Regions from separate parts of the Oceanobacillus sp. MO10714A genome, predicted to be linked through region 1. Evidence: riboswitches for the same ligand, from Rfam matches in the RefSeq annotation. Region 1 holds a riboswitch; the other holds the start of a gene.
What was found. A riboswitch is a leader RNA that binds a small molecule or an ion and turns the genes downstream of it on or off. The one in region 1 is predicted to bind lysine.
Positions count from the first base shown of each region.

Region 1 (12,421 bases):
TCCGATCACTCACTTGATAAATTAAGTACGTAGACGTTTGATATTCTGTAAACCATTCTTCTTTCATATTTTTAACAGGTAGCGCAATATGTCGGAAACCATTTTCCATTAAGTAGTAAGCAAGTACCGCTTGTTCCATCTGAATCATTTCAAGATTCCGGGATTCCATGTTAAAATAAACGAAACCGTCCGCAAGATAGCCAGTTCTTCCATCAATCACCAATTTTTCTTCCGGATGTATTTGATAATAATTAGTTAACAACTCACGCAAAGACAAGTTAAGATCCTCCTCATGATGATATGGGTATACTTAAACTATATGAATAAGAAGAACTTAACTTAACCACTATTTGAAAAAGGTGATAAAATGAATAAACATGTAAAGTTAAGCGATTTAGAAAAGAAAGCCAGAGAGCTTCTTGAGAAACGTGGGGTAAAAATCGAGGATATTGCGGAACTCGTTTATTATTTGCAGTCAAGCTATCATAACAAGTTAACGATGGATGAATGCCGCTTCAATGTCAACCGTGTCCTCTCCAAACGAGAAGTGCAAAATGCTGTCATTACTGGTATTCAATTAGACGTTCTGGCGGAGAAAAAACTTTTGGACGAGCCTTTACTTGAAACGATCGTTACAGACGAAAGCTTATACGGCATTGATGAAATTATTGCCCTTTCGATTGTAAACGTTTATGGATCAATCGGGCTTACAAACTACGGCTATATCGACAAACAGAAACCAGGTATTTTAAAAAAGCTGAATGACCATTCAACTGGCAGCGTCAACACATTCCTTGATGACATTGTCGGTGCAATCGCGGCAGCGGCATCTAGCAGACTCGCCCACTCCACCGTCGACCCCGAAAATTTAATTGACTAGAAAAATCAAAGGCGCAAGCGCCGTTACAAGCTAAGTACGTGCGGAGCGGATGTGGCTATCACTAGAACCACCGTATTTTTAGTTTCTTTGCAGTAAAAAAGATGATTGCGCGATCAATCATCTTTTTTTGGTGCTTTTATAACCCACTTACATACATGGGCACCAGTTGTGATATATCCTTCTGGCCTTACTTCACTTTCATCGAATACATGATTATACATTATTTTTTCATTGGAACAGACGTGACGATACTCTTTAGCAATGTTAACAATTGGGCAATTATAGTTCGTCAATATATAATCCCCATCTGATGTTTTCTCAATTTCTAGCATATAGCCAGCATCGTTCTGCATCTCAACAAGGGCATGAGCCTTTTCATCAAAGCTCTTTCCATCTAGCTTCTCAAGCAATTGCCCCTGTTCTCTTTCCATCCGTTTATATAACAATGCCTTCACCGATTCAGGACCTTGAAGTTCTTCCAAATCCTGTAATAATTCAACCGGTAATTGTTCGTATTGGTTCGGAAACTGACCATGTCCTTTATTGGTCAACTCATACGTATAGTAAGGACGGCCAATCTCTTGTTTATGCTTGCTCTTCTTAACAAGCTCCTGGTTTTCAAGTTCATGAAGATGTTTACGCACCGCTGGTTCCGATATTGTGAAAAACTTCATCAATTCATCCATCGTGATTGCCTTATTCCTCTTTAAGATCACGATGAGTCTGTCCTTCGTCGTTTGTTTCATCTCCATCACCTTTGCTTACTCTTTTAAAAAAGCGTTTGCGACACCAAGTTCATTTTTCAAATAAGCTTGAATATGTGAGCTAAAACCGTTAAGCACCGGAAGACACTCAGCAATCGTTTCATCCAGCTGCACTTCTTCCACATTCACATAGTCCGTGACGAGATTCTTTCTCAGCGAGATAAAATTTTTATAAGCTACTTCGTGTTCGGCAGGAATTACTTTTTCATCGACAAGGATATCGATAATATCTTCGTAACTTCCCGGATCTCGCATAATAAATCCGTCAATCATCATATTCCCAACATCAAGTGTAGATTCAATTAAGATATGAACAATTCGCTCTTTGCCAAGTTTTTCGATTGGTGAATCAAATGATTCATTTTCTAATAAATTAAGTAAATGATCCATATATGTTAAGTTTTCTTCTATCTTTTTCCGGTCGACAAAATACATGCTATGCCCCTCCATTATCTATCTTCCCCTTTAATCATACCATATAAATTGGGATTTTGGAGGGAAAATGCTATAGTTAATGTAATACACTCAACTTTCACACCTTAACAACCAAATACTTTCATTCAGCGAAAGTATTTTGCGCATTCATTTTATTGGCGTTCTAATTACCGTTCAGTTGCCCGGCGGACGGATGCGCATCCTAAGGCACAGCCGAAGCCTCGATGCGCAGGAAGTTAATGTCAGACGTTGCCACATACGAGAGCGAATTTAGTCTGCCTCGGAAGAAAATCGCTTCCTGCTCAGGTCTGGACTCGTGCTTTTCCCGTAGGAGTCACCGTCCGCCGAGCAACTGAACTCGTGCGGAAGATTATTCTTAATGGAAATTATTCCATCTTAGCGAATATTGCTCTATTGAAACGAAATTAGTATTCCAAATTCGGTCTTCCCTGGGAGCAGTCCAGACACCTCGAGACTCCTGCGGGAGGCCGGCTAAGTACGGTCACGTCCTGTGACCAATGCCGGCATTAGAACCTCCTGTTCGTCGATAGGCCTAGGTGAGACCCCGCAGCGGGCTTGCCCGCGAGGAGGCTCACCAGCCGCCCGCGGAAAGCGAGAGGTGTCTGGACTGCGGACCCCGGAAAGAGAGTTGAGGACTTACGCTGAATGAAAGTAATGGCGCTGGTTTTCTGATGTTTGATAAAAGGTATTGGTTGCTGAAAGTGGAGGAATACATACTTAACAGAGGGGGAAATGAAAATATCTACTGCGATATTGGATTTAGATGCGACCGCACTTGCCGAAATGTTAAGAAATGGAACTTGGACAAGTGAAGAGGTCGTAACAACTTACATCAATCATATCAAAAAAGTAAACCCTCCCATTAACGCACTAGTAGAAGATCGCTTCGAGAAAGCAATTGCTGAGGCAAAACAATTTGATGAAACAAAGAGCATGGGGGGAAGAATAACCGGAAAGCTTGCTGGAGTACCAATCAGTGTGAAGGAAGCATTCCATGTTACCAACATGAAAACAACGGGATGCCTTGAACATCGTCAAGATTTAATTTCTCGGGATGATGCGAAAGCGATTACGAAACTGCGCAAGGAAGGTGCCATTATTTTAGGCAAAACAAATACCCCAGCCCTTTCCTATTGCCAGGAAACCGATAATAAGCTTTATGGACGGACGAATAACCCATGGGATATTAACCGGACTGCTGGAGGTTCGAGTGGCGGTGAAGGTGCTTTACTTGCAGCAGGTGGAGCTGCAGTGGGAATCGCCTCTGACATCGGTGGGTCGATCCGTTTTCCATCCCATTTCAATGGTGTCGTCGGTTTTAAACCGGGAATGCACCAAGTCACTGTCGAAGGTCATTATCCAGAACCAACCCATCCATTGCAGCAAAGAATGCTCGGGATCGGTCCAATGGGGAAATCTGTGAGGGATATGGAACTGATGAACAGGATTCTAACTGGCACGAATCCGAAACCAGTCTTTCTAAATGAGTACAAAGTTGAGATATTAGTCGAACAGACGACCTACCCGTTAGCGAAAAGCACCAAAAATATAATGCGGGGAATAGAGGATTTCCTCATTCAATTAATTCAGACGAAACGTGGCGCGCCACCACTATTTGATGAAAGTGCGCAACTTTGGCAGGAGATTATGTCCATCGATGGAAGTGCTGCTGTCGAGAAGGAGGCTTTCAGTAATGACCGTTCACCTCTCATCCGTTCCTATTTAAAAGAACGATTGACGAACAGAACAAAGATGCACCCTTATCTATCCTGGGCAATACTTGGTTCGAAAATGTTCAAACCATCGAAAAAACGAGTTCGGGAAATAAACGATATTATTCTCCGTGGTGATGAATGGTTAAATGATTATTTAAACAATCGACTACTTATTTTTCCTGTTTATCATACTGCTGCTCCAATACATGGGCAAGTATTTAAAGAGATTTTCTCCATTCGTAAAACGTTTTTGGACTATATGCCATATATCGCTTATGCAAATGTATGGGGTCTCCCATCCCTTACATTGCCCGTCGGTAAAGACGAAAACGATATGCCTGTAAGTATTCAAATCATCAGTTCTATTGGAAACGAAGCAGCCATTTTTAGACTCGGTTCCATTATTGAAAAGAAATATCACGGGTATAGACGGTGCAAAAGATTGGATTAAAACGTCAGTGACTCCTTTCTTAGTATGAGAAAGGAGTTTTTCACGTGCCATTTATTGTTATTTTGTAACTTTTTTCAGGACAAAATAAGCACATCCAAAATTACAATGCTCCAATAAATAATCCTCTATAGCGCTGAACTTGGAATCAATTGGCGCTTTTGCATTCCGATCATGGTAAAATCCCTTCATCCGTAACTGTTCATAGCCCCAGTCACCGACAATATAGTCATATTTCCCTAATATATCCGCATACCGATCCCGGATTGCATCTTCCTGAAAACCCTCTTTTATATTTTTCACTAACTCATAATGCTTGCCACCTAGTTCAATCACTTGTTACACCCCCTGTTTTACCTTCCATTAGTTTACCATATGCACATCAGAAGTGAAATATTTGCATGTATGTTTTCCCATCTTTAAACCAAACTAAATCACAAATAGAATTAAGGAGAGAAACCATGAAGAAATTCATTCTAATCCATGCATTGCTTGGAATCGTACTCTATCTCGGTGGTTGCGGCCAAACGGAAAACACTAATGAACAATTGGAAATACTGAATCCCAATAATCGTGGGGAGGCGGTGAATGAAGAGCGTCGGGCCAAGTTGGGCTATGTCAGATATACGAAAGAGGATCTCGCTGTACAAGATGATAACAACGAAATCAACTTTGATCGGGAACAATTAGCGGATATGATTACGAGAACAATCCTCCAAAGCGGCAATTTCAATGAAGCAGCTTCCCTCGTTACAGATAAGGAGGTTATCATAGCCTTTGAGAAACGTGATAATCTCGATGCAAATCTAGCCGCAGAGATTGCAGGTAAGACTGCTCGTTCACTCCTTCCAAGTTTCTATAAAATATATACAACCGATGAACCTAATCATATGGATGTTATCCATAGCCTGCATAGAGAGCAGATGAATAATAAAGACGATCTCCAAGTAATCGAACGAGTTATTGAGGAAATCAAAGCAGATCATGACGAACAAGATTGGAGGTAATAAGCTTGTTCTCCAGACGGCTCACGATATATAGCTTTATCTTCTTCCTATTTTGCTTAAGTGGGTCAGTAATTCAGGCGGAGGAAGCTTCAATTCATACAGAACGAATGGCCCTATACCGGAAGACGGAAGCAATCTCGCACATACCTTGGTATTATTTCGCTGCCATTGACAATTACGAACGGAATAAGGAAACGGCTACTGAAGATGAGCCACTTATTTCCATTACATTTGATGAAGAAAGCTGGTATGGGATAGGAAACTATCCGAAAAATTCGAATCCAGATATTATCAAGTTATTTAATGGTATCGGATTGGATGGAAACGGCGATGGCTTGGCAAGTCCTGAACAAGAAGAAGATGTTCTCTATACACTTGCTATGTTGTTGCTTCAAGAAGGTCCTACAAGGGATGATATTAAAATTGGATTATGGAAGCTTTATGAACGAGACTTAACGGTTAAATCAATTATGAACACCGCCAAAGTTTTCCAAACATTTAATGAAATCAATTTGACAGACCGGGATTTTCCCGTGGATATAAATTATAATTACAGTTATCGGAATACGTGGGGAGATAGGCGCGGATACGGCGGGCTTCGGATTCATGAAGGTACAGACATTTTCGCAGACTATGGAACGCCGATCAAGTCCACAACATATGGAGTTGTAGAAATTATGGGTTGGAACCGATTTGGCGGCTGGCGGATAGGGATACGCGACATTTATAATATTTATCATTATTACGCTCATTTGAGTGGCTTTAACGATGCCATTGAAATCGGAACAGTCGTACAGCCGGGTGATGTTCTTGGCAGTGTCGGGTCAAGTGGATATGGCCCACCAGGTACGTCCGGTAAATTCCCGCCCCATTTGCATTACGGCATGTACAAAGACGACGGCTATAAAGAATGGTCCTTTGACCCTTATCCTTATTTAAGAAGATGGGAACAGATGGCGAAAAACTAAAGAGGTTGGAAGAGCGCTTGCTCTCCAACCTCTTTAGTTTTAATTCATTTTTCCTTTATCACGGAATGCGTGCCATATACTTGCCGCTAATCCTCCCCATAGAATAATAATTCCAATAATCATCACTATGATTGCTGAAGCACTCATTATCTTGCCTCCTCGTCGTCATAATAGTTCTCATCTTTGTTAACTTCAACGTTTGCCTTCCATTTCGTCAAGGAGAGTAGTATCCCAATTATCAGTGCTGCTGCAGCAACAACCCAGCCTCCAAAGAATATAAACGTATCCGTATACCCTTCATAGTTCCCGGTAGGATTATCAAATAATTTCAGCAGATTTTGCTTGAATAAACCAAACATCATATACCCCATCACAATTGGTGTAATAACTGCTAAACTAATCGTCCACCACGAACCGAGCTGAATGTCTGAAATGGGGTTTGCATGGTCTTTTAACGTTTTCAATTTCCGTAAAATCCATGCAATCAGAACAACTTCCACTAATCCAAGTAAAGCGACACCGAATTGGTTAATGAAGTAATCAACAACATCAAGGAAGAATAAACCGCCTTGAGAAGCATAGAGCAAGGAAACAATCGCTGCAACCCCTCCACCGAAGAGGACAGCTTTCTTACGGGATACATTGAATTTATCCACCATTCCTGCAACATAGGTTTCTGTAATGGATAAAAGTGAGGTTAAACCAGCCAATGTCAAAGATATAAAAAACAGGAGTCCAAATAGTTCATTCATGGCAGGAAACTCATTAATAATTGCTGGAAAAGCAACAAACGCAAGTCCAACTCCACCATCAACAACTTCATCAATGGACACCCCAGCCTGTGTTGCCATAAATCCAAGAATACCGAATACACCAATCCCGGCTAATAATTCAAATCCAGAGTTCCCAAATCCTACAATAAATGCATTGTTTGTAATGTCTGATTTTCTCGACAGATAGCTAGAATAAGTGATCATTATGGCAAATGCGATGGATAAACTGAAGAAAATTTGCCCGTATGCAGCAATCCAGACATCAGGGGATAAAATTTGACTAAAATCAGGTCTAAAAAAAGCATCCAATCCACTTAACGCTCCAGGCAATGTCACCGCACGTACTACAATGATGAGAAACACAACGACAAGTGCTGGAATAAAAATTCGATTGGCTAGTTCAATACCTTTACTAACACCGCGGTACAACACGAACAAGACAAGCGCCCAAACAATAAGCAGCGGGAATAGTACACCTGGAACCATACTTCCTATCTGACCTGGACTTTCAGCAAGCTTTAAATACTCACCGAATAAAAACCCTCCCGTATCATCCCCCCAAGCAAGAGATAATGAGAAATAGGAGTAAGAAATTGCCCATGCAATAATGACAGAGTAGTAAGTCGAAATGATAAATGCAACAAGCACGCCCCACCAACCGATAAATTCAGTTTTCTTATTCATTCTCCTGAACGTTAACGGTGCAGAACCCCGATAGCGGTGCCCCATTGTGAACTCCATAATGAGAATGGGAATCCCAGCTGTTAACAGCGCAAATAAATACGGGATGAAAAATGCACCACCACCGTTTTCATACGCTACTGCTGGAAACCGCCAAATATTCCCCAAACCAATCGCCGATCCAACTGCCGCTAAAATAAAACCAGCCCTTGTTCCCCACTCTGAACGCGCCTTCATTTTTGTACCCTCCTTTTTCACTACGATTATGAGTGCTAGTACATCATTTTTATAATATTCTTACATTTACATCCGTATTCCACCTCCATTCTTATAAAACATGATGTATTCTTATAGATATTGCGATACCTTCCTATTTAGACGTATTTTCAATTAAAAAAGCATATCCCTTTTCATATAGAAAAAGGATATGCTTTTTAACGGTCTGTAATACCCCACTGAATGAGTTTCACTTTATTAGGCTTCTCTCATTGTATTATTGCGGTGGATGATAAATCCGATAATTACAATCAATCCTAATGTAATGATTAGTGGCAGAACTATCATATCCAACACACCCATCAACAAGAATCCTAACGCCGACACACCAGCAGCAAGCAGTGCATATGGCAGCTGCGTTAAAACGTGATCAATATGATTTGCACCCGCTCCTGTTGCAGAAAGAATGGTCGTGTCAGATATCGGTGAACAATGGTCCCCAAACACGGACCCAGCTAGTACAGCTCCAAGTGTTGGAAGTAATAGTACAGGATCAATCACCATCACAACTTCAGCACCAATAGCAAGCATAATGGTAAATGTTCCCCAAGAAGTACCGGTTGCGAGTGCCATTAAACCGGAAATAATAAAGAACAACACAGGTAAGTACATCGAACTAACATTTGCTCCATGAAGCAACTCTGCTAAATATGTTCCCGTTTCAAGGGATGAAATAATCGATCCTATCATCCATGCGAGTATTAGTATATAAATCGCAGGCAACATCGATTTCATTCCTTGGACAAAAATATTCCCGATGTTTGCTTTTGGCGGATCATGCATCACATGTAGAATAAGTCCAAGCAAGACCGCAATTGCTCCCCCAATCAAGAGAGACAGATTCACGTCAGTATTAGCAAACATAGAAAGGATGGTTACCTTACCTTCTGTTGCGATTGCACCTGTAATTAGCATCATTGATACAGTCGCTACGACAAGCACAACAATGGGTAAAATCAAATGATAGACTTTTCCTTTTGGATGGGCCTCAACCGTATCACCTAAGTCACCAGGGACCTTACTATTAGTTGGATCGATCAATTCACCTGTTTTCATTGCGCGCTTCTCATGTACCCGCATCTTTCCGATATCCATTTTCAAATAAGAAACAAGGAACACAAGTAAGATTGCTGACAAGGCGTATAAATTCATTGGAATCATTTTAATGAAAGCTTCCATTGGCTGAATACCCGTGATACCATTTGCTACAAAAATGGAGCTTAACAATCCAATAATAAATGCACCCCAACTGGAGATTGGCGAAAGCACAGTCATTGGAGCAGCAGTAGAGTCAATCAAATAGGCCAATTTCGCACGGGATATGTTGTGCCGATCTGTTACCGGCCTGGCAATTTGTCCAACTGCTAAACTGGCAAAGTAATCATCGATAAAAATAATAACACCGAGAACTCCTGTCATTAACTTTGCACCTGTACGAGTCTTTACATGTTTTAACATCCATTCTCCAAACGCCCGACTACCACCGGATCCTTGAAGAAAGGCCGTCATAATTCCCAATAAGAGCAGGAATGCAAGTAAGAATAGATTATCAACGTTAAGGGAACCATCTACCACAAATATTTCATAGAATACGAGCCATACTTCCTGCAAGGAATCTAGTATGTTGAATTCATGTATGAAAAAAGCACCCATAACAATTCCTGCCCCTAAAGAAAGCAGAATCCGTTTCGTGACAATGACGAGCACGAGCATTACAAGTGCAGGAATAAGGGAATAAAAAGTACCTACCATTTCGTCTTTCCTCCATTTTAAAAATTTCATAGCATAGAGTACAAGTTGAACGAATGGAAGGTACATATTCACATAAAAAAACAATGATAGAAAATAACCCATCATTGTTCCTTTAACAATATACGTTATCCTCCATTTCGATCAGTAGTTCTCCATGCAATGTATTAGCATGACAGTATGCCCCTTATTCAAAGACATACCAGCAAATAATAAGTTGACGCTTATTACGCTTCGGCAAACAATCCTTTCACTAACATTCAACGTTGTCATTCTCCTGTTGGCTACTCATATTACTCGCACCTCTACCTCACCGATCAAAAAGGCGACTATTCAATTCTGAACCTACTATACTAGATTATTCCGCATTCTGCAAGTCCCGGCCGATTTCATTCCTTGGGACGGCAATCGATGGACCGGAATTGCCTCCATAAAAATCAGGTACATCTCCAAGTATTGCACCCCCATCAATATAGATTTCTGCAGTTACTGTCGTCACTTCCGAAGTGAATGGAATAATGACTTGTACATCTGCTTCCACATCCAAATAAAAGGAAATCCATACCCCGTTAATACCGAACTCTGTCTGTTCCCTTGTAATATTGGTTCGCACTGTGCCAATCACTTCCAAATTAATCGGTACTTTCGGTCCGAGATTGGCTAAAACGGTGTTCCCTGTAACTTGCCCTAAAGGGATTTCTACTAGGGTAGGATCATCATTAATACGATCCGTTGCCCCTTCCTCATACGGGAAAGGCTCTTCATCATCATGGAAGATCGGATCTCCCCGATTTAAACGGTGAAAGTATTCCTCTACCCGATTGGTTGCATTCCGAGTTATTTCACTCATAGCTGCTGGATCCACGGAATAAGCGGCAACATTTCCATTATTATCATATGTAATATTCGCTATATCTGAAAAATTATAGTCCTCCGTGAAACTAACTGCACGATTAATCGCCCGGGTAGCGAATTCATTCGTCTTTTCCGTTGCAATTTCCATTAACGTTGGCTTAATTCCCTTATCGATAACCATAATGCTCACAAGAATCGATATCGTAAAGATAATGACTGTAAGTATCAATATGATTTGCGCTGGAGGTGAGCCAAATTTTCTAGGGATACGTCTCTTCCGCATGTAAAAACCCCCTCACATCATGCTTATGCAACGATGCAAGGGGTTAGACGTGCTAAACTTATGAAATAAGAAGAAGAGCCTCCCTTCCCGTCATTCCTTCTCTCCAGCCGTATTCTTTCGATGCATCCGTAATTTTCTCGAGTGGAGCAGCGAGTAATTGGTCAATCGTCCGCACGCCTATCGCTCTCCCTGCAATTACCTCCCTTTCCCGCAACTTCGGAATCTCATTGAAAATATCCACATCCAGTGCAGCACACATAATATAGCCGACTTCGTTTGAAACCGTGAGTAATGTCGTCTTTGGCAGTTCGACACTTACTGCTGTGAACTGCATCCCTTCAATTTCAATTGGATTAACAGTAATCATCTCCGGATGCCTCCTTTAGTTACATAATAAAGTATGCAAAAGCAGGCTCCTCTGTCACAATCGGCATCTTAAGGCTGCGGTGTTTTATTTCTTAACGTATCGAGTAATAAATCCCTTAAAAATTCAGGTAGGAAATATTGTTTCATTTCTGATTTGGCAATTTCAGGGAGAAGGCGACCGAAAGTAAATGTATCGGCAGTAGCAATGCGATATGTTTTCTGCTTTTCCACAGCTGAACCATCACAGAACGTTACCCCAGTCACTGCTTCCGTTCCGTTCGCCCGTAGTGTCGTAGATATGGATAACCCAGCAAAAAGCATTCTGCCAATGACTTTCCCGCGGAAACCGAATCCTTTCAATTGAATCTCCATGAAATCTTTCTTCAAGGAAGCACGGATCACTTCAATCAATTCATCTCCCCTCAAATGCACGACAACTGGGTTGATCGGATGCGGACAAATCCGGTGGATATCACCGTAAGTGACCATTCCTTTTGGCAAGCCGTCAAGCAGAAGTCCAGCATTCAACAAAGATGCATCAGCATCCGTCCATTTCCGTACTGTTTCCGTCAAATCTTGCATCATCGGCACATCGCTAAACCAGTCCGCTTGAAACCCTTCTTCTAGATAAACAACTTCTGTTCCCAATATTCCAGAAGCTTCTTTTTCCAATTCAGTAAGCAGCCCTCTCGTATCTTCATCTTCGGGATAGCTTGATACATCTGTTGTATAAGCCTCTTTTTGGATGAGCTCCTTTTTATCATGATCATATGTTAAGATAACTTCGCCAACATACATACAATGCTTGCCAGCAGCAGTGAGAAGACTGTTGTTCACATATTCACCGGTCCGCAACAGATGGTGAGTATGCCCTCCAATAATAACGTCGATATCCGGGAATTTCCGCGCAATCGCTTCATCTTCACTAATTCCTAAATGGGATAGAAGAATGATAATATCCGCTTCTTTCTTTAAAGAGGCCAGCTGTTTTTCCAACTCTTCAAAGGGGGAAGTTAGGTACCAGCCGAGTAGCCCGTAAAAAGCATTGAACGGAGCAGTAAGCCCGATCATTCCGATCCGTACTCCCGATTCCGTCTGGATAATTCGAGTATCGTGCAGCCATGCAGGTGGATTATGTTCTTTATGCTTCAAGTTCGCACAGACAACTTCAAATTCCGCCCCGTCGTATAAATGATATAA
Region 1 covers NZ_JAXHDC010000041.1:8,637-21,057, forward strand. Annotated here, with positions in the region: gene SPD53_RS15725 (hypothetical protein) at 1-277, opposite strand, end outside; gene SPD53_RS15730 (phosphatidylglycerophosphatase A family protein) at 368-880, shown strand; gene SPD53_RS15735 (helix-turn-helix transcriptional regulator) at 994-1,632, opposite strand; gene SPD53_RS15740 (DUF86 domain-containing protein) at 1,642-2,079, opposite strand; gene SPD53_RS15745 (amidase) at 2,833-4,266, shown strand; gene SPD53_RS15750 (YutD family protein) at 4,324-4,599, opposite strand; gene SPD53_RS15755 (YhcN/YlaJ family sporulation lipoprotein) at 4,725-5,270, shown strand; gene SPD53_RS15760 (M23 family metallopeptidase) at 5,276-6,238, shown strand; gene SPD53_RS15765 (methionine/alanine import family NSS transporter small subunit) at 6,278-6,385, opposite strand; gene SPD53_RS15770 (sodium-dependent transporter) at 6,385-7,929, opposite strand; gene SPD53_RS15775 (Na+/H+ antiporter NhaC family protein) at 8,167-9,720, opposite strand; lysine riboswitch at 9,858-10,033, opposite strand; gene yunB (sporulation protein YunB) at 10,076-10,855, opposite strand; gene SPD53_RS15785 (YunC family protein) at 10,914-11,222, opposite strand; gene SPD53_RS15790 (bifunctional metallophosphatase/5'-nucleotidase) at 11,291-12,421, opposite strand, start outside.

Region 2 (12,421 bases), on a different contig from region 1:
TTGGTGGTAATCCACTTGCTTGTGCGGTTTCTATCGCTTCGATTGATGTCATCGAGGAAGAGGATCTTGTAACGAAATCTCTTCAGCTTGGTAAATATTTCGCTGAAGAATTACGAAAAATCGATAATCCAGATTTAGTGGAAGTGCGGGCGCGAGGACTCTTTATCGGTGTCGAGTTTAACCACCCTGTCCGGGGATTCTGTGAGACACTGAAAGAAGAGGGAATTCTCTGTAAAGAGACCCACGAGAATACAATTCGTTTCGCACCGCCATTAATAATCACCAAAGAAAACCTAGACTGGGCACTAGAACGCATTCATAACGTATTAAGTAAATAGAGAAATTTTCACTAGGCTGGAACATAACGAATGTGTGACTGGTTATGTTCCAGTTATATTTGAACAAAGGCGGAAGCGCCCGTTTAGCAACGTACAAACTGGAGCACTCCGGAATGAGATAAAGGAAACACAACGAACGATAGTGAGTTGATGTTGACTTATCGATTGGAGGAGTGTGAAGTTTGATAGTTGCTGGACGCTGGAGCCGGACGTGGCTAGCCCCGGATACCTAAGTTATCGCAGCATTTTTATTTATAGTTTCTTATATTTTGAAAATATATATAAAAATATATATATATAGGTACACGAGATTCGTTATTACATATTTAAAAGGCAACTGGAGGTTTTTCACATGAGAAATATATCAATTATCGGAATGCCGATCGATCTTGGACAATTACGGCGTGGAGTCGATATGGGCCCCAGTGCAATTCGCTATGCCGGTATCATAGAAAGGCTTGAGAATAGGGGATACACCGTTAAAGATTTAGGAGATATCCAGATTGGTAGAGATAAACTAAAGACAGATCCGAAAACTGGAATCAGAAACTTGGAAGCGGTTTATAAAGCAAGTGAACAGTTAATGATCCAGATTGAAGAAGTAATTCAAAAAGATTCTTTTCCGCTTATTTTAGGCGGTGACCATAGTATGGCTATTGGTACATTAGCAGGGGTAGCTAAATCTTATAAAAATCTTGGCCTTATATGGTATGACGCCCACGGGGATCTGAATACTCCTGAGACGTCTCCATCCGGAAATATCCATGGTATGCCGCTTGCGGCATCGTTAGGCTATGGCGAAGAAAGGCTCACTGAAATTGGTGGATATTCTCCAAAAGTAAAACCAGAAAATGTTATTATCATCGGTGCGCGTGACCTAGATCCTGGTGAAAAAGATTTTATTAAAGAAAAAGGAATCAACGTGTACACGATGCATGAAATTGATCGAATCGGCATGCCTCAGATTATTGAAGATACGAATCAATACTTCGAAGAGCAGGGGGTAGACGGGGTGCATCTTTCCTTTGACCTCGATGCAATAGATCCCTTGGACGCACCGGGTGTCGGCACTCCAGTTCCAGGCGGGGTAACGTTCCGTGAGGCACATCTTGCAATGGAGATGCTTGCGGAAACTGGTAAAATTACATCAGCTGAATTTGTAGAGGTCAATCCAATTCTTGATGAGCGAAATAAAACGGGGACATTAGCAGTCGACTTAATTGGATCGTTATTTGGTGAACGAATCCTATCCTAGAGTGACTGGCTGTAAGATTCCCATTGTAACATCAGAATACTCGTAAATCCCAGGTCGGAGATTCAACAGTCAATAAGCGCTTGATTAATTTAACGAACATTTGGTGAGGAAAAAATAACTAAATGATGTTTCCTTGTGTAAAAGATGCACGGTTAGGGTGCAAATAACATAAATATAGTAGTAAAGAGCTGCTGTTACTTGTTATTTCTTACAGTCTTTGTTATAGTAGTGAAAACAATTAAATATCTCTTATTTTATAAACGATAAAGTAAGGATAGAGGTTGCAGTGACCATTAGTACATATGTGGAGGGTGAATGAGACCCAGTGAACCATATGGAAAGGGGGAATTGCCGAAGCAGAAGGAAGCTCATTAATTCCGGATGCTGGGTCTGTATCGAATAGGTATAGATCTGTCATATAGGCAACTATATGGGGAGCTATCAAGCGAAAGAACAATCCATCGTTCGAAAAGCAATAGCGGCCCAAACCGTTATTGCTTTTTTGCTTTTATTGATGGTAAAAAAGAAAGGGATGTGAAATAAATGTATTTTGGTAGATTACTAACAGCAATGGTGACACCTTTTGATGAACACGGAGAAGTAGATTATGGTAGAACGTCGAAGCTAATTGAACATTTACTCGATACAGGAACTGATGGTTTAGTTGTGGCCGGGACAACCGGTGAATCACCGACATTAACGACGAGAGAAAAGGTTAAACTATTTAAATATGTAGTGAAAGAAGTAAATGGCAGAGTACCGGTACTTGCCGGAACAGGCACGAATAATACAAGAGCCTCCATTGAACTGACAAGAGAAGTTGAATCGATTGGCGTCGATGGAATTATGCTTGTCGTACCTTATTATAATAAACCTTCTCAAGAGGGATTATATCAACATTTCAGCCAAATTGCAGCGTCCACATCTTTACCAGTCATGCTTTACAATATTCCAGGAAGATCTTCTGTCAACATGACTCCTGAAACGATTATCCGCTTGTCCCAAGTTGATAACATCGTCTCTGTAAAAGAAGCGAGCGGAGATCTTGATGCAGTATCTCAGATCATTGAAGAAACTGGAGATGACTTCAGTGTATATAGCGGGGATGACGGCATGACGTTACCAATTCTATCTGTTGGTGGAACGGGCGTTGTATCGGTCGCAGCTCATGTGATTGGGAAAGATATGCGAGCGATGGTCCAAAACTTCCTTGATGGTAACGTTACAGAAGCTGCTGGAATCCACCGTCGCATCGTGCCGGTTGTAAAAGCCTTATTCCAGGCTCCAAGCCCATCACCGGTAAAAGAAGCATTAAATGAAATCAACGTACCCGTTGGAAGTGTTCGCTTACCACTCATCCCATTACCAGATGAAGAAAAAGCAAATCTCACGCAAACCCTAGCAAACTTCCAAGCAAATACTGTAGAAAATTAATAGAAATATGTTAAAGCTAAGGAGAATTTATTTTTCCTTAGCTTTTTAACTCGGTTAAAGAATTATTAAGTGAAGATGCTGAGGATAACTATAATTGTTAGCACTAGCCTCGGAGTCACAGTTTGTACATTGCTGCGACTGCTGGTTTTGCTAGTGTAAACACTCTTCGGTGGTACGAGTAATCGCAGTCCCAGGCGCCCGCGAAATGAATCGCGTTATTAACATCTGCAAGGGTACTTCCCCCTTTGTTTCAATGTAAACTTCTCCTGAAATCTAATTGTAATCTAAGCATAATCTTTTTGTTACGATTGGATGTTATACTGCAACCATAGATTGCGAATTAGAAATCTATGGAAATGGGGGAAAAAGGTTGAGGAAAAAGCTAACAATCGTCACCTTGATAGCTTCTCTATTATTTATCCAAGGCACCTTTCATTTACAAGTCCATGCTAGTGGCAAGGGTGATTTAGAGGAGATCCAACAAGAAAGAAAAGAAATCCAGAACAACTTATCAGCTGGGGAACAGAAAATCAATGAACTTTATGACGATATGAAAGCATTGAACGAGGAAGTCAATCGGTTAGAAGACCTTCTTCAAGAGAAAGAGGCAAAAGTGGAGGAAATTACATATGAGATTGAAACTACGAAAGAAGAGATTCACACCCTCCAAGCAGAAATCGATCGATTAAATGCAAGTATTGAAGAACGCTTTGACTTGTTGAAAACAAGAGCATCATCCTACCAGAAATCAGGCGGGCTAATTAATTATATTGAAGTGATCTTTGACTCTCAGAGCTTTGGAGACTTCATTAGCCGCGTAACTGCTGTCAATCAAGTAATGGATTCAGATGCGATGTTGATGGAACAGCTTGAAGATGATATGGAACTTGTCGAAGCGCATCAGCACTCAACACTTGAGAAGCTGAATGATTTAGACCAAATGCATGAAGCGCAAGAAGCGGAACGTGCACAGATTGAACAGGAAAAGCAGCAACAAGAGACGGTTAAAGCGTCTTTAAATGATAAGCGTGAGGAACTAGTTGCTTATGTCGAGCAATTAGAAGGGGAAGATACACGTTTAAAAACAATGGAAGATACAGTGAAAAAAGAAATTGCTGCAGCAGAAGCAGCAGAACGTGAGCGCCAAGAAGAGATTAAACGAGCAGCTGCTGAGAAAGCGAAACAGGAAGAACAAGCCCAAGCTGCAGTGGTTAAAACGAAAACAGTAGAGAAGAAAGAGGAACAGAAAGAAAGCAAACCGGTTCAGGTGAAAAAGGAAGAACCGGCTGTAAATAAACCGGAATCGAAACCTACACCAAAGCCAAGCGAACCTGATAATAAGTCATTCACAGTTACATCTACCGCTTATACAGCAGACTGTAACGGCTGTTCTGGTGTAACAAGTACAGGAATCGATTTAAAGGCGAATCCAAATGCGAAGGTAATCGCAGTTGACCCTAGTGTTATTCCACTTGGAAGTATCGTTCATGTGGAAGGATACGGACATGCGATTGCAGGAGATACAGGAAGCGCAATTCGTGGAAATAAAATAGATGTGTTCGTCCCAACGCAAAAGCAAGCAACAAACTGGGGCGTACGCACGGTGAAAGTAACGATTCAGTAAGAATAAAGGCTCCAATATAAATACAAAGAAAAGGTCGGCATTCGATATGCCGACCTTTTCTCGATTACAATTTTAGACCACAGTTCGAGCAAAAGTTTGCTCCATCTGTTTTCTGCCCGCAATTTGGACAGAAGTTGGGCTTGCTTGAATTGCCAGTTGACTGGTTATTCGTCGCTGGCTGATTTTGTTGCTGCTGTTGTTGATTTTGGTCCGGTTGATTCATTTGTTTCATGTTTTTCATCATTTCACTTGCAACGTTCATGCCCATCATCATCCCGGCCATGTCAGATGCGGTTCCGCCACTTTTTACTTTACCTGAGGCTATACCGTCCGTCATTTCAAGTTGTTGATATTTTGCAACGTCACCAACCATACCCTGGGAAGCAGCTTTCGTAATCATATCCTGAATTTCTTTCGGATAGTTAAAGCTGTTTACATTAAATCCAGTGATGGAAAGCCCTAAATCATAGATTTCCATATCAAGGTCTTCCTGGATGCCACGCGAGATTTCAAATGAATTTGCTTGCAGATTAAACATATCCTTCCCTTCGCGCGCAATCCATTTCATTAAGAGTTGATCCAGCACGGTAGTAATCCGGATTTTTACATCTTCCACGAGATATTTCTTTTTCACACCTGCTACATTTTCGATTAATCTCACATAATCATTTACTTTAAAATTAAATGTCCCGTTCGCCCGAATTGGAATTCCACCCGGTAAAGCGGGGGAGGGTGAAGGGATGTTGATTGCGTTTTTCGTTCCCCATTTCACCGTGAATTGCTTCGTGTTAACAAATAGGACTTCGACACGCAGGCCGGAGTTAAAGCCAAATTTAAATCCTTTTAAAGTTGATAAGAAGGGAATGATTTCCGATTCAATATTATACTCCCCATCCTCTTCAAAAATCCCTTCAATCTTTCCATTACTAAAGAAAATTGCATCTTGACCAGGTTGAATCATCAGGCGACTGCCTTTTTTAATCTCCCGGTTCGGCCACTTCCAAAAAATCATATCATCTCTAAATTCTTGCCATTCCACAACGTCTGCTAGTTGATTTCTAAAAAAAGACATGGAATCCGTCCTTTCTCGTTACGTATAATTATTTGTTTAAAATTTCCTGCCACCGCCACTATGCGAGCGGCCAGCACGGGTGATACCGCCTCCGCCACCACCAAATCCACCGCCGCTATTGCTATTATTTGACGGTTTTCTTTTTCTTGTGACTGTTTTACGGAGATAGCGGTCATGCTTCCTGACGATTCGCGAGTTATTCCGATTTAAATATGTTCCACTTGTTACTGTGCTTTTTCCCCCCGAGGAATATGCCATGATAAATACGATTAATCCACCTAGAGTAATAGCAACCCCAAGTTGAAGATACGTATTTAAGAAAATAGATTCCGGATTTACACCGGGGCGAATATTCAAATATTCAGCGGATTTCTCAAAGAATAGCTCAAAAGCTTCAAAGTAATCGTCATTCGCCAAGTCAGGGATAATGTGATCGAGAATTAATTGTATTCTTGCATCGTCTACATATTCCTCTCCCTTTCCGAACCCTGCGATATAAGCTTCCCTATCCGCGCTTGATTCTATATAAATAGTTAAGATGACCATATTATCTTCTGCGCGGTTCAGTTTTTCTTCTAGTTCATCGGAAATGTCCTGTGTATACCTCTTTAGTGATTTACCCTCGATGTCATTTGTTGTAACGACAATGAAGTCAGTCGACCATTCACTAAAATAGGAGGCAGCTTTCTTTTCCAGCTGTTGTATTTGATTTGCATCTAACAGGCCAGCTTCATCGTAAATTCGCTCGACATCTGCAAAGGCGGGAGTTGTGAATAAGAAAAAGAATGCGATAAAAATGATTGCACTTTTTGATAAACGGTTCATGAACATTAGAAATTGATACCTCCTGTAACAATAAAGGAGATAATTTTCATTAAGATAAAGGATCCACCGGCAATGCTTGCAAACCATCCGGCAATCTTCGCTTTACTGAGTGGAGGCTTTCCGACAACTTTTCCGGTTTGCCCGTTCATTGCAAAAATATGTTCCGCCTGCTCGTAATCATAGTATACCATCCAGACTGGAAGTAGCGTATATAGGCTTTTTGTTTTTGCCGTACGGATATTTTTATCTTTATAATTCACGGAATGGTATCCACTGATTGTTGAACGAATATAATCATCAAGTGGTTTACGCATTTTATCCTTTACCCGTGGCAATAAATCTTCTGCATCATAATTGTACTTCTCTGCAATATAACCTGCAAGATAAGGGGTTTTGAAGTCTTTTAGATCACTATATTGATAGGGTTCAAGCTTATCCATCAGAGCATCATCCATTTTTTCCGAAGCATCGACTGGCACCCGGCTAAAGTCTATGCGTAAATCTCGGTATACATCATAATACTTTGTTTCCGTATAAATATAATCCCCTCTTGTGTAGTTTCTTACCCTCGTTCCAATTGCATGGACTTTCGCTTCATTTTTTAAATCATAGAGCCAGAAGGGGACATATATGCCGGTAATTTCTTTAATCCGGTCAGCCATCTTGAAATCTTTAGGGGTAAGCAGTCCTCTTCTACACCATTTTCGAAATGCTTGTTCTGCTTGCTGTTTTGAAATGGTGAACGGAAGCACAAGCGAAGGGGCAAGGATTCCAGACACACGATCAGCCAACACGACAGCTGCCCCACAGAAACTGCAATTGGTCGCGGTAGTATCACCATCTGTAACAATGACAGCCCCGCAGTTCTCACATTGATATTCTTTTGCTTCCTCTTCTTCAAATACCGTTTCAATAAAGTCCTCGGAAAAGTTCTCTATATTATCCTGTCTACCGCAATTGTCACAGGACAATGTACCAGAATCGGCATCGAACGTCATATCACTCCCACAGTTTGGACATTTATATTGTATAACCATTTGTAATCCCCCGCTATTCGTTAGATGTCTCGCTTCTGTTCGTCGTTAATTTTGCAATTTCTTCATCTATGGACTCAATAGGTGCTGGTTTGTTTCTTAGCTGTTCAAGTGCTTCAGCTTCATCCAGCTTAAAATTTAGTTCTTCCTCGTAACTCATAAAACCGGAAGTAATGGAGGGGTTCCCACTATTTATTTTTTGTTTCTGGTTAAGTAGTGCTGATTTTTCTTTAATCATTCGGCTTCTTGCTTCCAATTGCCTGACATCCAGCGTTAATTTTTCTTCTAGTAATCTCATTTGCCTTGCTTCTATTAGAAGTCGATTATACTTGGCAACTAGCTCTAACTTTTTACTTTCTAGATGTTCTTGGTCATCTAAAAATCCTGCAGCCTGTGTTTCGATCCTATCAGCTGCGCGTTCCCGGTAGCGCTCTAGCTTTCTAATTTCCATTTCACATTCATCCACTGCCCGCTTAGCTCGTCTTACATCCGCTTCTAATGCATTCACTTCAGATTGTATAGTACGAAGATCGAGGTTCACATCGCGTAATGTTTTTTCAATAACTTTTTCAGGATCTCTGGAACGATCGATTCTACTGTTTATATTTGCTTTCATAAGGGTAGTAAATCTAGAAAGGATTCCCATTCCGCTTCCTCCTCCATATAAGGGTTAATTTTAGTTTAACTCAATATCTCACCTTTCGCATCTGAAAAAATAATCACTTTTATTCAGCGTGAGCGCAACCTTCTCCTGGAGGTCCGCAGTCCAGACACCTCTCGCTTTCCGCGGGCGGCTGGTGAGCCTCCTCGCAGGCAAGCCTGCTGTGGGGTCTCACCAAGCCTATCCTCCCGCAGGAGTCTCGAGGTGTCTGGACTGCTCCCAGGAAAGGCCAAACTAGGAACACTATTTCGTACTCCAGAAGTATAATTTTATCAAGATGGAATAACTTCCATTCATCATAATCATCTTTACCAGTTCAGTTGCCCGGCGGACGGTGACTCCTACGGGAAAAGCACGAGTCCAGACCTGAGCAGGAAGCGAACTTCTTCCGAGGAGGCTGAGGCCGTGCCCGTAGAAAGCATCCGTCCGCCGGGCAACTGAACGGTAATTAGAACGCCAATAAAATGAATGCTCAAAATACTTACGCTGAATGAAAGTGATTCGCTGTTTTGGGCTGCGAAAGTTGGGGTAATATATATTACGGTATAAAGGGAAGTTTGGTTTCATTTTTCTTTTTATTGATAGTAAATTGTGAATAGGACTAATTGTTAAAACTTTGTTATGTTTTTGTAATGTTTTCTTAAGATTTGTAAAGGCTTTATCGGGGTACACATTAAGTAGAAAGCTAAAGAAAGGAATGAAACATGATGAAGAAGCAACTCAAAATTTTCGCCTCGATTTTCCTTTTATCAGGATTCCTTGTAGCTTGCGCAGATGCTGAAGATCCAGCAGAAGAACCAATGACACCGGATGTACCTGGTGAAGAAGCGCCTGATGGCGGCGTAGATCCTAGTGCAGACACAGATGAAGGACTCTAAACGAAAAATAAACACAACGATAACAAAACGGGCTCTAAATAGAGTTCGTTTTGTTTTTTTAGAATAATATATTTGCAATGGCTGAATATTTATTATATACTTTACTCAACAATGTTGAATAAGAGTAAACTAATATTGAGTTTAATTTTTTACAGCGTATTGTAAACGGTTCCAATGATTTGATGAACGGAGGGATAGCGTGGAAAATTTACCGAAAGAAGTAATTATGAAAGAGGTTGGTCCCCGAGATGGTTTACAAAATGAAAAGGAATGGATTCCGACCGAACATAAAATTGCTTGGATTAATATGCTTTCGAATACAGGGGTAAAGGAGATAGAATACTCCTCGTTCGTAAATCCAAAAATGATCCCCGCCCTTAAGGATGCAAGAGAAGTGGGCGAGCGTATTATCCGTAACCCAGATGTTACCTATTCAGCACTTGTTCCGAACATGAAGGGATTAGAGTTTGCATTGGAAGCAGGTATTGACCGGGCATCTGTCTTCATGTCGGCAAGTGAAATGCATAATCAGAAGAATATTAATAAATCGATTGGGGATACGTACCCGATTCTAGAAGAAGTGATTAAGGAAGCAAAGGATGCCGGGAAACTTGTGACAGGATATATTTCAACTGTATTCGATTGTCCATACCAAGGAAAGATTACGCCAGAACAAGTGCTTGAAGTATGTGACCGGCTCGTTGAAGCAGGTGTCGATGATTTATCGTTAGGCGATACGATCGGGACAGCGGTTCCTACCGATGTTGAAAAGCTGCTCGAAGTATTACTGAAACATTTCCCGAAAGAGAAGCTTATTCTCCATTTCCATGATACAAGAGGGATGGCAATCGCCAATATTATGACTTCACTCCATTATGGAATAAATCGATTTGATAGTACTGTAGGAGGGCTCGGAGGCTGTCCTTATGCAAAGGGTGCTACCGGAAATGTGGATACGAATGATGTATTGTACTTGCTGCACGGGATCGGAATTGAAACAGGGATTAGTGAAAAGAAAATGCAGCAAGCAGGTCTCTATATTCAAAACATCCTTGGCAAGCAACTGCCAAGCCGCTCCCTAGCTTATATATCCAATGCCTAATAATGAGCCATGGTACCGAAACGGTTATCATGGCTTATTTTACTCTACTTATCTTGACTTGCAGGTCTTGCTATTCTATCATAATAACGTAATAGAATATTTGGGAAAGGAATGAACACCCATAGATCTGCAAAGTATTGGTAAAAAAATTAAGCAAATCCGATTACGAAAAAAGCTAACACAACAGCAAATTGCTGATCAATGCCAAATATCAAAAAGTATGCTCTCCAAAATTGAAAACGGCCAAACTGCTGCAGCTGTCGCGACACTCTCGAAAATCAGTGAAACATTGGAAGTTCCACTTTCCTGGATTTTAGATGAAGAGAAAGAAGAAGAACTCGTATTACAAAGAAATAATGACCGCCCATCTAAAGTAGGGGACGAGTCCATGGGGTATTCTTATGAACTGCTTGCAAACCGGGCTCATTATAGCGGGATCGAACCAACAATTGTCCATGTTACACCAAAGGAATTCAACAAGCGGACGGAAGGGTATACCCACTCACAGGATGAGTTCATTTTCATTTTGGAGGGCTCCATCATTCTTTTTTATAATGGAGAAAAGCATTTGATGAAACAGGGAGATAGTGCGTATTTCCAAGGGCACAAGCCGCATTTATTCATGCCGGTGAATCAACATGAAGAGGCGAAGGTACTTACATTATTTATTGATAGAGAATAGCCACTACCTGGTTTACAGTTGTTTGTGAACCAGATAGTGGCTATTTATTTACTCAGAATCAGTTATTTTAGATGTATCAGCCTCTGCCTCTATTTGTTCCTTTTTCGCTTTTGTTTCTGGAACAGGGTTGATCGTGCTTACGGCTTGTGTTTGTTTACCTGCGATACCTTCCAGTAATTCTTTTACATCAATACCGGAAGTCTCTTTTAATGTTTCCTGCAGACTTGCCATTAGATTAGTTGCATAACCTGACACTTTATTGGCGCCACCATCACCTTTGCCGCCACCAGTATCAACAACCGTAATCTTATCGATGTTGCCAAGTGGTCCTGCAACTTCTTTCGCATAGTCAGGAAGCATCTTGATAACCATATCGAGTATCGCTGCTTGACCGTACTGTTCGAAAGCTTCGGCAATTTTCTCTTTGGCTTCCGCTTCTGCGATACCTTTGAGACGGATGATTTCTGCTTCCGATTCCCCTTGCGCTCTTAATGAATCAGCTTTAGCTAGACCATCAATCCGTACTTGTTCAGCTTCCGCTTTTGCTTGCGCTTCAATACGGTATTTATTCGCATCTGCTGCAGCCATTTGTTTCGCTTTCTCTGCGACAGCCGCTTGCTCAACTGCATAACGGTCCGCGTCCGCTTTTTTCTTAACTTCTGAATCATATTGTTTTTCTCGACGTTGAATCTCTTTTTCTTCGAGTTCAATTTGTTTTTGACGTTCGATAATTTGAATCTGCATTTCCTGTTCGGTAACTTGTTGTTTCGATCTTGCAGTTTCAAAGTCGTACGCTTGGTCAGCCCGCGCTTTTGCAATATCCTGTTCGCGGCGGTATTCGGCTGTTTTCAACTGATTTTCTTTTTCTGCTTCAGCGATTTCAGTTGCACGTTCCAGTTCGGATTTTTGTGCATCCTTCGCAGCTTCGGCCCGCTTAATCCGTGTTTCTTTCTCCGCGTCAGCTGTTGCAATATCTGCATCCCGTTTTACTTGGGCAATTCGCGGTTTCCCGAGGGATTCGAGATAACCATTCTTATCTCTTACTTCTTTAATAGTGAAGGATACAATAACTAGCCCCATTTTCGCAAGGTCTTGAGAAGCAACCCGTTGCACTTCCTGGGAGAACTTATCCCGGTTTTTATAAATTTCCTCAACGGTCATGGAACCGAGGATGGAGCGGAGATGCCCCTCTAATACTTCTTTTGCTTCAAATTCCCGGTCTTGCCGGCTCTTTCCTAAAAATTGTTCAGCGGCAGTTGCAATCTCATTGATCGATCCACCGATTTTAATAATAGCAGTTCCATCCGCCATTACGGGAACACCTTGTTCCGTATAGACTTCGGGAGTAGAGACTTCCAGTTTACTAGACAAGAGACTTAATGGGCTTGCCTGCTGGAAGACCGGCAGAACAAAAGTACCGCCGCCACGGATGATTTTAATCTTATTCCCTGCTTCATCCGTATGTACATTTTTACCTCCTAGATAGCTACCTGTTACAATTAATGCTTCGTCTGGT
Region 2 covers NZ_JAXHDC010000035.1:11,032-23,452, forward strand. Annotated here, with positions in the region: gene SPD53_RS14715 (ornithine--oxo-acid transaminase) at 1-338, shown strand, start outside; gene rocF (arginase) at 691-1,593, shown strand; lysine riboswitch at 1,861-2,042, shown strand; gene dapA (4-hydroxy-tetrahydrodipicolinate synthase) at 2,137-3,027, shown strand; gene SPD53_RS14730 (PcsB-like coiled-coil domain-containing protein) at 3,398-4,651, shown strand; gene SPD53_RS14735 (SPFH domain-containing protein) at 4,716-5,723, opposite strand; gene SPD53_RS14740 (TPM domain-containing protein) at 5,760-6,554, opposite strand; gene SPD53_RS14745 (TFIIB-type zinc ribbon-containing protein) at 6,554-7,585, opposite strand; gene SPD53_RS14750 (PspA/IM30 family protein) at 7,599-8,228, opposite strand; gene SPD53_RS14755 (hypothetical protein) at 8,951-9,121, shown strand; gene SPD53_RS14760 (hydroxymethylglutaryl-CoA lyase) at 9,321-10,223, shown strand; gene SPD53_RS14765 (helix-turn-helix domain-containing protein) at 10,372-10,905, shown strand; gene SPD53_RS14770 (flotillin family protein) at 10,954-12,421, opposite strand, start outside.
Region 2: another riboswitch for lysine. It lies ahead of dapA (4-hydroxy-tetrahydrodipicolinate synthase); the one in region 1 lies ahead of SPD53_RS15775 (Na+/H+ antiporter NhaC family protein).